DNA from 3 places in the Pseudomonas paraveronii genome. Region 1 is predicted to be linked to each of the others. Evidence: predicted binding sites of a transcription regulator. Region 1 holds the regulator's gene; each other region holds the start of a gene.
The links. The regulator sigma-54, encoded in region 1, starts transcription at its own class of promoters, with help from an activator protein. The targets are predictions, from matches to a motif close to ANTGGCATNNANNTTGCTNT.
Positions count from the first base shown of each region.

Region 2: the regulator sigma-54 is predicted to act here: its motif matches at 1,510-1,529, upstream of flgB (flagellar basal body rod protein FlgB).
Region 3: the regulator sigma-54 is predicted to act here: its motif matches at 1,946-1,965, upstream of glnK (P-II family nitrogen regulator).

Region 1 covers NZ_OY817130.1:1,039,700-1,043,910, forward strand. Annotated here, with positions in the region: gene rapZ (RNase adapter RapZ) at 1-125, opposite strand, end outside; gene ptsN (PTS IIA-like nitrogen regulatory protein PtsN) at 128-592, opposite strand; gene hpf (ribosome hibernation-promoting factor, HPF/YfiA family) at 605-910, opposite strand; gene U5A08_RS04600 (RNA polymerase factor sigma-54) at 986-2,479, opposite strand; gene lptB (LPS export ABC transporter ATP-binding protein) at 2,677-3,402, opposite strand; gene lptA (lipopolysaccharide transport periplasmic protein LptA) at 3,402-3,935, opposite strand; gene lptC (LPS export ABC transporter periplasmic protein LptC) at 3,922-4,211, opposite strand, start outside.
Region 2 covers NZ_OY817130.1:4,915,748-4,919,958, reverse strand. Annotated here, with positions in the region: gene U5A08_RS22655 (chemotaxis protein CheV) at 1-394, shown strand, start outside; gene cheR (CheR family methyltransferase) at 437-1,264, shown strand; gene flgB (flagellar basal body rod protein FlgB) at 1,572-1,979, shown strand; gene flgC (flagellar basal body rod protein FlgC) at 1,983-2,426, shown strand; gene flgD (flagellar hook assembly protein FlgD) at 2,443-3,168, shown strand; gene flgE (flagellar hook protein FlgE) at 3,200-4,211, shown strand, end outside.
Region 3 covers NZ_OY817130.1:6,165,188-6,169,398, forward strand. Annotated here, with positions in the region: gene U5A08_RS28685 (ammonium transporter) at 28-1,365, opposite strand; gene glnK (P-II family nitrogen regulator) at 1,399-1,737, opposite strand; gene U5A08_RS28695 (accessory factor UbiK family protein) at 2,160-2,423, shown strand; partial or broken gene U5A08_RS28700 (YifB family Mg chelatase-like AAA ATPase) at 2,638-3,483, shown strand; gene U5A08_RS28705 (hypothetical protein) at 3,559-4,211, shown strand, end outside.

The sequences.
Region 1 (4,211 bases):
TCCGCCAACTCCGGCAGCAGGCCGGCGGGCAGGTTGTCGATGCAATAGAAACCGTTGTCCTCAAGAACATTGAGGGCGGTGCTTTTACCTGAGCCGGAACGGCCGCTGACGATGATCAAACGCATGATTAATGCCCGTTTTGTTCATCCAGGACAACCTGATACAACGCCTCATTGCTGCTGGCGCTGCGCAGTTTGTCGCGTACTTCCTTGCGGTCGAGCATGCTGGCAATCTGCCGGAGCAGTTCCAGGTGTGCATCGGTGGCGGCTTGCGGGACCAGCAACACAAACAGCAGGTCGACCGGGGCACCGTCGATGGCGTCGAAATCGATGGGAGCTTTCAGGTGCAGCAGGGCGCTGACAGGTGTCTCGCAGCCTTTGAGACGGCAGTGGGGAATGGCGATGCCGTTACCAAAACCGGTCGAACCGAGTTTTTCACGGGCAATCAGTGCCTCGTAGACGTCTTGCTTCACCAGTCCAGGCACTTCTCGGCTGATTAGGTCGGCAATCTCTTCGAGGGTTTTCTTCTTGCTGCCCCCCAGCGCGTTCACAAGGGAACGGCGGGGGGTCAGGATGGTTTCAAGTCGGATCATGGGTGGGGAGTGTTAGCGGCCGGTGCCCTGAAGAAGGCTCTGCTGCTTTTCCTTATGCTTTTTGATTTGGCGATCCAGCTTGTCGGTCAGATCGTCAATGGCGGCATACATATCAGAATGCTCAGCATTGGCGACGACTTCTCCGCCGGGTATACGCAAGGTGGCTTCGATTTTCTGCTTCAGCTTTTCGACGGTCATAATCACTTGCACGTTGGTGATCTTGTCGAAATGCCCCTCAATTCGTTTGAGTTTTTCGCCGATATAGGTGCGCAGCGCGTCGGTCACTTCCAGCTGGTGTCCACTGATATTGACTTGCATACAGCTTCTCCTTCGTTGCCAGTGCATAAAGCGGCGGGTCGGAATACCCGCCACTGGAACGCTATGGCCTGCCCGTCACATCAAACGCTTACGCTCGCTGGAAGGCGCGATCCCAAGGGACTCGCGGTACTTGGCGACGGTTCGACGGGCGACCTGAATGCCTTGTGCCTCCAGTAAACCAGCGATCTTGCTGTCACTCAACGGCTTTTTCTGATTTTCCGCGGCAACCAGTTTTTTGATGATCGCGCGGATCGCCGTGGACGAGCATTCGCCGCCTTCGGAGGTGCTGACGTGGCTGGAGAAAAAGTACTTCAACTCATATATACCCCGTGGGGTATGCATGAATTTTTGCGTCGTCACCCGGGAAATCGTCGATTCGTGCATGCCCACCGCTTCTGCGATGTCGTGCAGAACCAGGGGTTTCATCGCTTCGTCGCCGTATTCGAGGAAGCCGCGCTGGTGCTCGACGATCTGGGTGGCGACTTTCATCAGGGTTTCGTTGCGGCTTTGCAGGCTCTTGATGAACCAGCGCGCTTCCTGCAATTGGTTGCGCATGAAGGTGTTGTCGGCACTGGTGTCGGCACGACGCACGAAACCGGCATATTGCGGGTTGACCCGCAGGCGCGGCACCGATTCCTGGTTCAGTTCCACCAGCCAGCGCTCGTTGTCCTTGCGCACGATCACATCGGGGACGACGTATTCGGCTTCACTGGACTCGATCTGCGAGCCCGGACGCGGGTTGAGGCTTTGCACCAGCTCGATGACGTGGCGCAGGTCGTCTTCCTTGAGCTTCATGCGGCGCATCAGTTGGCTGTAGTCGCGGCTGCCCAGCAGGTCGATGTAGTCGGTGACCAGGCGTTGGGCTTCAGCGAGCCAAGGGGTCTTGGCGGGCAGTTGGCGCAATTGCAGCAACAGGCACTCGCTGAGGTTGCGTGCGCCAATGCCGGCGGGCTCGAACTGTTGGATGCGGTGCAGGACGGCTTCGATTTCGTCCAGCTCGATGTCCAGTTCCGGATCGAAGGCTTCGAGAATCTCTTCGAGCGTCTCGTCCAGATAACCCTGGTTATTGATGCAGTCGATCAGGGTCACGGCGATCAGGCGATCGGTGTCGGACATCGGTGCCAGGTTCAATTGCCACAGCAAGTGGCTCTGCAGGCTCTCGCCGGCAGAGGTGCGGGTGGTGAAATCCCACTCGTCGTCATCATTGCTCGGCAGGCTGCTGGCGCTGGTCTGGTAGACGTCCTCCCAGGCGGTGTCCACGGGAAGTTCGTTGGGAATGCGTTCGTTCCATTCGCCTTCCTCCAGGTTATCCACCGTAGGGGCGGTTTCCTGGTAAGAGGGTTCCTGCACGTCGGAATTGGGTTTTTGCTCGACGTTGTCGGCCAGTGGGTCTGCATTATCGAAGTCGTCGCCTTCTTCCTGGCGTTCGAGCATCGGATTGGACTCCAGGGCTTCCTGGATTTCCTGTTGCAGGTCCAGTGTCGACAATTGGAGCAGGCGGATGGCCTGTTGCAGCTGCGGTGTCATCGTCAGCTGCTGGCCCATTCTCAGGACTAGCGATGGTTTCATGGCAGGGGCTTAACACCTTATTCGCCGGCGCAATGCGCCATCCACGACAGGGCGCGTGAGCGCCAAACATAAGCAAATTATATGCCTGATATCGGGGGCTTTGCCTAGAGCGCGGTAACAATAAAAATCCGGAGGTTTTCATTGACTCCCGCGCACCTTGGCGAACGGCCTGCCACCGCCATTTTCTAAAGGCAGGCTTACAGGCGGAACTCGTGGCCCAGATACACTTCCTTGACCAGTTCGTTGGCCAGGATAGTGGCCGAATCGCCTTCTGCGATCAGTTGCCCATCGTTGACGATATATGCAGTTTCGCAGATATCGAGGGTCTCGCGGACATTGTGGTCGGTGATCAGTACACCGATGCCCTTGGCCTTGAGGTGATGGATGATCTGCTTGATGTCGCCAACCGAGATCGGGTCGACACCGGCAAAAGGTTCGTCCAGCAGGATGAACTTCGGCGCAGTGGCCAGTGCGCGGGCAATCTCCACGCGGCGACGTTCACCACCGGACAAACTCATGCCGAGGTTGTCGCGAATGTGGTTGATGTGGAACTCCTGCAGCAGGCTTTCCAGCTCCTTGCGGCGGCCGTCGCGGTCGAGTTCCTTACGGGTCTCGAGGATCGCCATGATGTTATCGGCGACCGACAGTTTGCGGAAGATCGACGCCTCCTGGGGGAGATAGCCGATACCGGCGCGCGCACGGCCGTGCATCGGCTGGTGGCTGACGTCCAGGTCGTCGATCAACACGCGACCCTGGTCTGCCTGAACCAGGCCGACGATCATATAGAAGCAAGTGGTCTTGCCGGCACCGTTGGGGCCAAGCAGGCCGACGATCTGGCCGCTCTCGATCGACAGGCTGACGTCGCGCACGACCTGACGGCCTTTATAGGCCTTGGCCAGATGCTGGGCTTTCAGGGTTGCCATTACTCGGCCTTCTTCTTCGGCTGGATAACCATGTCGATACGTGGGCGTGGTGCGGTGACCTTGGTGCCGTTGGCACGACCGGCGTTGGCGACCTGCTTCACGGTGTCATAGGTGATTTTCTCACCTTCCGTGGAGTTGCCGTCGGGGCTCAGTACCTTGGCCTGGTCGAGCAGCACGATGCGGTTTTGCTGGGCGTGATACTGGATGGTTTTACCGTAGCCCTTCATTGGTGCGGTATCGGCGGGCGCCTGCTTCTGTTCGAAGTAAGCCAGGTTGCCCACGGAAGTCACGACGTCGATGTCGCCAGCGGGGGTGCGAGTCAGCGTCACCGTGTTGCCGGTGATCTTCATCGAGCCCTGGGTAATGATCACACCGCCGGTGTAGGTCGCGACGCCTTGCTTGTCGTCGAGCTGTGCATCGTCGGCCGAAATGTGGATCGGTTGCTGGCTATCGTTCGGCAGAGCCCAGGCGCTCACGCTTCCCAGTGCTGCGCCCAGACCGAGCAAAATAGGGAGGGTTTTAACGAGCCTCATACTGTCCTCTTACGTTCGATAGCAGGTGTATCCTGCTTTCTTTCAAATACGCTTTCATTCCCTTGCCAGTCGATACGCCGCCAGCGCCGTCGATTCTAACGTCTTGCTCGGTCTGCGCATATTGCTTCTGTGGGAATACGGTCATGCGACTGCTGGTAATGATGGTGTCGCGGTTCTGCGCGTCAGTCCGTGCGACGCGCACCGAGTCGATCAGTTCCACTTCGGTGCCGTCCGGGTTGACTTCGCCACGCTTGCTGGTGACGTGCCAGGGGAATT
Region 2 (4,211 bases), 2.5 Mb from region 1:
GGTGCTGACGGTGGACGACTCCTCGGTGGCGCGAAAACAGGTAACCCGTTGCCTGCAAACCATCGGCGTTGAGGTGGTGGCGCTCAATGATGGCCGCCAGGCGCTGGATTACCTGCGCAAGCTGGTGGATGAAGGCAAGAAGCCGGAAGAAGAGTTTTTGATGATGATTTCCGACATCGAGATGCCGGAAATGGACGGTTACACCCTTACGGCTGAGATACGTAACGATCCACGCATGCAAAAATTGCATATCATCCTGCATACTTCGTTGTCGGGCGTATTCAATCAGGCGATGGTCAAGAAGGTCGGTGCTGACGACTTCCTGGCTAAATTCCGCCCTGATGACCTGGCATCCCGGGTAGTCGACCGGATCAAGGCAGCAGATCACGGCTAGGGGGATTTCCCTGGCGGTCACACGATTTAAGAGGCGGTATCATTGTCTACGGGTAATTTGGATTTCGAACAGTTCCGGGTCTTCCTGGAAAAAGCCTGTGGCATATTGCTCGGTGAAAACAAGCAGTACCTGGTATCCAGCCGTCTCAACAAACTGATGGAACAGCAGGGCATCAAGTCCCTCGGTGAGTTGGTCCAACGGATTCAGAGCCAGCCGCGCAGTGGGCTCAAGGAAATGGTGGTCGATGCCATGACCACCAACGAAACCCTGTGGTTTCGCGACACCTATCCCTTTGAGGTACTCAAGAGCAAAGTGTTGCCCGAGGCGATCAAGGCCAGCCCGGGTCAGCGTTTGCGGATCTGGTCGGCAGCCTGTTCCTCGGGGCAGGAACCGTACTCGATTTCGATGGCCATCGACGAGTTCGAGCGGACCAACATGGGCCAGTTGAAGGCCGGTGCGCAAATTGTCGCCACCGATTTGTCCGGCACCATGCTCACCAACTGCAAGACCGGCGAGTACGACAGCCTGGCGCTGGGCCGCGGTTTGTCCCCGGAACGCCTGCAGCGTTACTTCGATCCGAAAGGCGCGGGGCGTTGGGCGGTCAAGGCGCCGATCAAGAGTCGGGTGGAGTTTCGCTCGTTCAACCTGCTCGACAGCTACGCCAGCCTGGGCAAGTTCGACATGGTGTTCTGCCGCAACGTGCTGATCTACTTCTCGGCCGAAGTGAAGAAAGACATCCTGCTGCGCATCCACGGCACGCTCAAGCGCGGTGGTTATCTGTTCCTCGGTGCATCCGAGGCGCTGAACGGCCTGCCGGATCATTTCCAGATGGTGCAGTGCAGTCCAGGGATCATTTACCAGGCCAAGTAAGTCGCACGCAGTCAAAGTGTGGGAGGGGGCTTGCCCCCGATAGCGGTGTGTCAGTCTCAGTATCTATGACTGAACCACCGCTATCGGGGGCAAGCCCCCTCCCACATTTGTTTGCGCGGCAAACTTCCCAATAGCGGCAACCGCGATTGCCGCTTTACTGGCGCCACGCGGAAACCGCTTGCCGCTTTTCTGGCATTGCCGCCGGCAATCTCCCCGCAAACCCTTGATATATGGGGTTCCACCAGATTGGCATGCACCTTGCTATAACCCTGTTAACGAACAGCAGGTCAGCCTAAAGGTTTCCGCCATGAGCATCAGCTTCGATAAAGCGCTCGGTATCCACGAACAAGCCCTGGGCTTTCGCGCCCAGCGTGCCGAAGTCCTGGCCAACAACATTGCCAACGCCGACACCCCGAACTACAAGGCTCGGGACCTGGACTTCTCCGCCGTGCTCGCCGCACAGCAGGACAAGACCAAGAACGGCACCTTCGCCTTGAATATGACCAACAGCCGTCATATCGAAGCGCAAGGCCTGAGCAGTGGTGACGAGTCGCTGCTGTATCGCACCCCGATGCAGCCATCGATCGACCAGAACACCGTCGACGCGCAGTTGGAGCAATCGGCCTACGCCGAGAACTCGGTGAACTTTCAGGCCAGCTTCACCCTGCTCAACAGCAAATTCAAAGGGCTGATGTCAGCCCTGCGTGGAGAGTAAGCCATGTCCCTAGCCAGTGTTTTCAATATTGCCGGCAGTGGCATGAGCGCGCAGACCACGCGTTTGAACACCGTCGCCAGTAACATCGCCAACGCCGAGACCGTGTCTTCGAGCATTGACCAGACCTACCGCGCCCGTCACCCGGTGTTTGCCACCATGTTTCAGGGCGGCCAGAGCAGCGGCGGCGATTCGCTGTTCCAGAATCAGGACGCTGCCGGGCAAGGCGTGCAGGTACTCGGCGTGGTTGAAGACCAGAGCAATCTGGAAGCGCGCTATGAGCCTAATCACCCTGCGGCGAACGAAAAAGGCTACGTGTACTACCCGAACGTCAACGTGGTCGAGGAAATGGCTGACATGATCTCTGCCAGCCGCTCGTTCCAGACCAACGCGGAAATGATGAATACCGCCAAAACCATGATGCAGAAGGTCCTGACCCTGGGTCAGTGATAAGGGGCGCCAAACAATGGCCATTGTTGATACGACGAACAACACGGCAGTCCAGGACCTGTTCAATAGCAAGGTCAAGACTGCGACGGACAACAGCAGCATCAGCGCCGCGACCAAGGCGGCAACGGGCAACCAGTCGATGGGCAAGGATGCGTTCTTGCAACTGTTGGTGACCCAGCTGAAAAACCAGGACCCGCTGTCGCCCCAGGACAACGGTGCGTTCGTGTCTCAGTTGGCGCAGTTCAGCAGCCTGGAAGGCATCAACAATCTGAATGATTCGGTAAACAACATCTCCAGCAACTACAGCTCGTCGCAAGCGCTGCAGGCTTCGTCGCTGGTCGGTCGCTCGATTATTACCCAGACCGACAAGGCGCTGGTGGATACCAGCAAGAGCATGACCGGCTCGGTCGCGGTGACGGCGGCAACGGGTAACGTCTCGATCAAGATCACCGACAAAGACGGCGTCGTGGTGCGCACCCTTGAGATGGGTGCTCAGAGCGCAGGGAGTTCCGACTTCATCTGGGATGGCAAGAACGCCGCTGGTGAGGTCGCCGCCCCCGGGACTTACACCTTTACGGCCACCACCAAGAATGACGCGGGCGACTCGGTGGCACTGGCGACTTCGCTGCCAGCCACGGTAAACAGCGTGACCCTGAGCCAGACCGGCGGCGAAATGCTGCTCAACCTTGCAGGCGGCATGGGCAGCGTCAAGCTGTCGCAAATTCAGACTATCGGTACATAGAGCCGGCTAAATACGGCAGAGGGAGAGAAACATGTCTTTTAACATCGGCCTTAGCGGCCTCTATGCGGCCAACAAACAACTGGACGTGACCGGCAACAACATCGCCAACGTCGCGACCACTGGCTTCAAATCGTCCCGTGCGGAATTCTCGGATATCTACGCGGCGTCCAAACTGGGCACCGGCCAGAACAGCATCGGTAACGGTGTGAACCTGGCGGCGGTGTCTCAGCAATTCACCCAGGGTGATGTCAACAACAGTGGCGGCATCCTGGACATGGCAATCCAGGGCGGTGGCTTCTTCGTACAGAAGGGCAGCGACGGTTCGCTGGAATACACCCGTAGTGGTGCCTTCCGTTCGGACAAAGACGGCTATATCACCAACAACACCGGTACTTCGCGCCTGCAGGGCTACGCGGCGGATGACAACGGCAAGATCGTCAAGGGTGGCTTGGTCGACCTGCAACTCAACTTGTCGAACCTGCCGCCAAAAGCCTCCAGCACCGTCGATTCCAGCAGTAACCTGAACTCCTCGGAGCCGGTGATCGACCAGGTGGCCAAGCCATTCAACCCAACCGACACCAAGACCTTCACCACCCAGTACAGCACCACCTTGTACGACACCCAAGGCAACGCTCACCCGATGGTGCAGTACCTGGTGAAGACGGACTCCAACCAATGGAAGTCCTACACCTTGATCGACGGGCGTAACCCTGATGGTACCCCGATCAGTGGCGCAGGCGCGGTGGCACCTGTCGCATCGACCCTGACGTTCGACACCGGGGGTAAGCTCACTGGTGTGGTTACCCCGCCTAGCGCGGTCTCCAACACCACCCTGACCATTTCCAACTGGAAACCGGGCACCGTGACCAACGGTGTATGGACTGCTAACGGCGCCGCGGCCAATGCGGGCGGTATTGCGATCAACATGGCGGATATCACCCAGTACAATTCGGCCAGCTACCGCAACCCACCGGTCACCGATGGTTATGCTACCGGCCAGATCACCGGGCTGAAAATCGACGGCAGCGGCGTACTGTTCGCCA
Region 3 (4,211 bases), 1.3 Mb from region 1:
GCAAGCCGGGCATGTTTTTTCGCCTACTTACAAGTTGTAGCCGCGCTCGTTGTGTTGCGCCAGGTCGAGGCCGACAGCCTCTTCTTCGTCGGTAACCCGCAGCCCCATGACCATGTCCAGCACCTTGAGGATGATGAAGGTCACGATGGCGGTGTAGATCACAGTGAAGCCGACGCCTTTGCACTGAATCCAGACTTGAGCTGCCACGTCAGTCACGGTGCCGAAGCCGCCCAGTGCTGGGGCTGCAAACACACCGGTCAGGATTGCGCCGAGGATACCGCCGATACCGTGCACACCGAAGGCGTCCAGGGAGTCGTCATAGCCCAGTTTGCGTTTCAGGGTCGTGGCGCAGAAGAAGCACACCACACCGGCCGCCAGGCCGATGATCAGCGCGCCCATCGGGCCCACAGTGCCGGCTGCTGGCGTAATTGCCACAAGGCCCGCAACCACACCCGAGGCGATGCCCAGGGCACTTGGCTTGCCGTGGGTGACCCACTCGGCGAACATCCAGCCCAGTGCGGCGGCGGCAGTAGCGATCTGGGTCACCAGCATCGCCATACCGGCAGTACCGTTGGCCGCCGCTGCGGAACCGGCGTTGAAGCCGAACCAGCCGACCCACAGCATGGCCGCACCCACCAGGGTGTAACCCAGGTTGTGAGGCGCCATTGGCGTGGTCGGGAAGCCTTTACGCTTACCGAGGACCAGGCACGCTACCAGGCCGGCCACACCGGCGTTGATATGCACCACGGTACCGCCGGCAAAGTCCAGCACGCCCCAATCACCCAGCAACGAACCCGGACCGCCCCACACCATGTGGGCAATCGGCGCGTAGACCAGGGTGAACCAGACGCCCATGAAGATCAGCATCGCGGAGAACTTCATACGCTCGGCGAAGGCACCGACAATCAGCGCCGGGGTGATGATGGCGAAGGTCATCTGGTAGGTGACGAACACCGCCTCAGGGAACAGCGCCGCAGGGCCGGTGATGCTGGCCGGGGTCACACCCGACAGGAACAGCTTGGACAAGCCGCCCACGAACGAGTTGAAGTTGACGACACCCGCTTCCATACCGGTGGTGTCGAACGCCATGCTGTAGCCGTAGACGAACCACAGGATGGTAATCAAGCCGGTGATGGCGAAGCACTGCATCATCACCGACAGAATATTTTTGGAGCGAACCATACCGCCGTAGAACAGCGCCAGGCCGGGAATGGTCATGAACAGCACGAGCGCGGTGGATGTGAGCATCCACGCCGTGTCACCGGAATTGAGGACTGGAGCAGCCACTTCGTCTGCCGCCATGGCCAGGCTTGGCATTACGATGGACAACAGGGCTCCGAGCCCTGCGAATTTACGCAGAGTCATATTGTTTTCTCCTGGGGCGTTGGGTTTGGCGGCTTAGATTGCGTCGGTATCGGTTTCGCCGGTACGGATGCGAATAGCCTGTTCCAGATTGACCACAAAGATCTTGCCGTCACCGATCTTGCCGGTGTTGGCGGCCTTGGTTATCGCCTCGATAACCCGATCAAGATCCTTGTCGTCAATGGCGACATCAATCTTCACCTTCGGCAGGAAATCAACCACGTATTCCGCGCCGCGATACAGCTCGGTGTGACCCTTCTGCCGCCCGAAGCCTTTGACCTCAGTAACGGTAATGCCCTGCACGCCGATCTCGGACAACGACTCGCGTACATCGTCCAACTTGAACGGCTTGATGATGGCAGTGACTAGCTTCATGAAAACTCTCTCCCGAATTGGTGGACTTGCCCCAGGAAAACAAACCCGTCTCAAGTCTAAGCGCAGCGCCTGGCTTTGTAACGCGTCGTCGCAAGAGCAATTGCCATTACGACGCCAGCGAACCACTGGTGACGAAACCTGTACCCCTGATCCGTCGGCGCACTGCATTCGTCACAGCGACTGCATCAGTGCATGGGTCATGTTCGTCTAAGCAGAAACCTTGCCAGCTCCGTAAAAATCATTGAAATCAGTCCTTTGCCCACTTATGCCCACCTGCGGGGCTTTTTGGCGGGGTGATTGCGCACGAAAACGGTGCGCTACCGCCCGACACCCTGCGCGAAAAGCGTGCGCCCGAGGTCGTGGAAATGACTATAGACGCTGCGTGATACACTGCCCGCCAACAGTTTTCCGGAATATTTCCCATGCTCGCGCCCAAAGACCTCCTCGACGCCCTGAGCGGCCACGCCTCCCGCCTGTTCAGTGGCGAGACCCCGCTGCCCCGCAATGAAATCGAAAGCCAGTTCAAGGCCTTGCTGCAAAGCGGCTTCAGCAAGCTCGACCTGGTCAGCCGGGAAGAGTTCGACAGCCAAATGGTGGTGCTGGCCCGCACCCGAGCACGCCTGGAAAGCCTGGAGGCGAAGGTGGCGGAGCTGGAAGCGCGGTTGACCCCGGCAGCCTCTGAATAAACCCCGGTCAATGTAGGAGCTGGCTTGCCTGCGATGGGATCGACTCGATCCCTCTGACACACCGAACCGCCTATATCGCAGGCAAGCCAGCTCCCACACTCGTTCTGCGTCACTCCCCGGATACGTTCTGTAAAACCTCCCCCGCTTCGCTCTTCCCCACCTCGTCTACCCTTGAAAAACCGCAGGAAGCGGCCCGCCCTTTCAAGGAATGAGCATGTCCCTCGCCATCGTCCACAGCCGCGCCCAGATCGGCGTCGAAGCCCCCGCCGTCAGCGTCGAAGTGCATATGGCCAATGGTCTGCCATCGCTCACCCTGGTGGGTTTGCCGGAAACCGCCGTCAAGGAAAGCAAGGACCGCGTGCGCAGCGCCATCCTCAATTCAGCGCTGCAATACCCGGCCCGCCGCATCACCCTCAACCTCGCGCCCGCCGACCTGCCCAAGGACGGCGGGCGTTTTGACCTGGCGATTGCCCTCGGGATTCTCGCGGCGAGCGTGCAGGTGCCGGCGCTGATGCTCGATGACGTGGAGTGCCTGGGGGAATTGGCGCTCTCGGGCGAGGTACGCGCGGTGAAAGGCGTGTTGCCGGCGGCGCTGGCGGCGCGCAAGGCCGGGCGCAGCGTGATCGTGCCTCGGGCGAATGCCGAAGAGGCCTGCCTGGCGTCCGGGTTGAAGGTGATTGCGGTGGACCACCTGCTGCAGGTGGTGGCGCACCTGAATGGGCACGTGCCGATCGAGCCCTTCAAGTCTGACGGTTTGCTGTACTTGAACAAGCCCTACCCGGACCTCAGCGAAGTCCAGGGCCAACTCGCCGCCAAACGCGCGCTGCTGATCGCTGCGGCAGGCGCGCATAACCTATTGTTCAGCGGGCCGCCCGGCACCGGTAAGACCTTGCTCGCCAGCCGCCTGCCGGGTTTGCTGCCGCCACTGAGTGAACACGAAGCGCTGGAAGTCGCCGCGATTCAATCCGTGGTCAGCCTGGCGCCACTGAGCCATTGGCCCCACCGGCCGTTTCGCCAGCCGCACCATTCGGCCTCCGGCCCGGCGCTGGTGGGCGGCGGTGTAAATTCCATAAGTAATTGCAAATAGCCACCATAAAGCGCGAATATTCGCCATTATTTGTTAATGGCGACTTCTATGGATCCGTTCATTTGCGACCCACTTAAAGCGTTTCCTGAGCTTCTTCGAGTTGAAGGCATAGCCCCCATCAAAGAAAACGGGCAGCTTGGTGCCAAAGTTAAAATCTGCTTTTCGAAGCTCAACGAAAAAGGCCTTGACGCTCCGTACTCCGAGTCATCATTAGACGGTGCATGCTCAGTAACCGTTAGCACAAGATGGCTTCACATTCTCACCATCGGCTCAACCTGGCTACAAGGAAGGCGCATACACACCCCTGATATTTTCGACACGCCCTTTCTGATTGATGCAAGCCAAGCACGCACCGTATCTCTGAAAGAAAGCATAAAACTCAATAAATCATGGATAAACACCGCGGTACCAATTAAAGGCATAAACAGCGGAGAAAATGCTATTGAGCTTTTTTCTACTCTGTATGTAGTGGTACCGGTTATTAATGACCCAAAAACTCAATGGCTGGTAGTTCCCTCATCAGAGTTATTACGCTTTTATACAGCGGCCTCTAGCCGCATAATTCCTAAAACACTAAAAGGACAATTAGGCGATTACGTTGATTGGGATAAGAGCCGAGCGGTCGAAGATAAAGTTATATTGCATGGCAGAGAGGATCTAAGCCGCACTGAAAGAGCTATGTTTGCCAGAGCAGTTTCAGA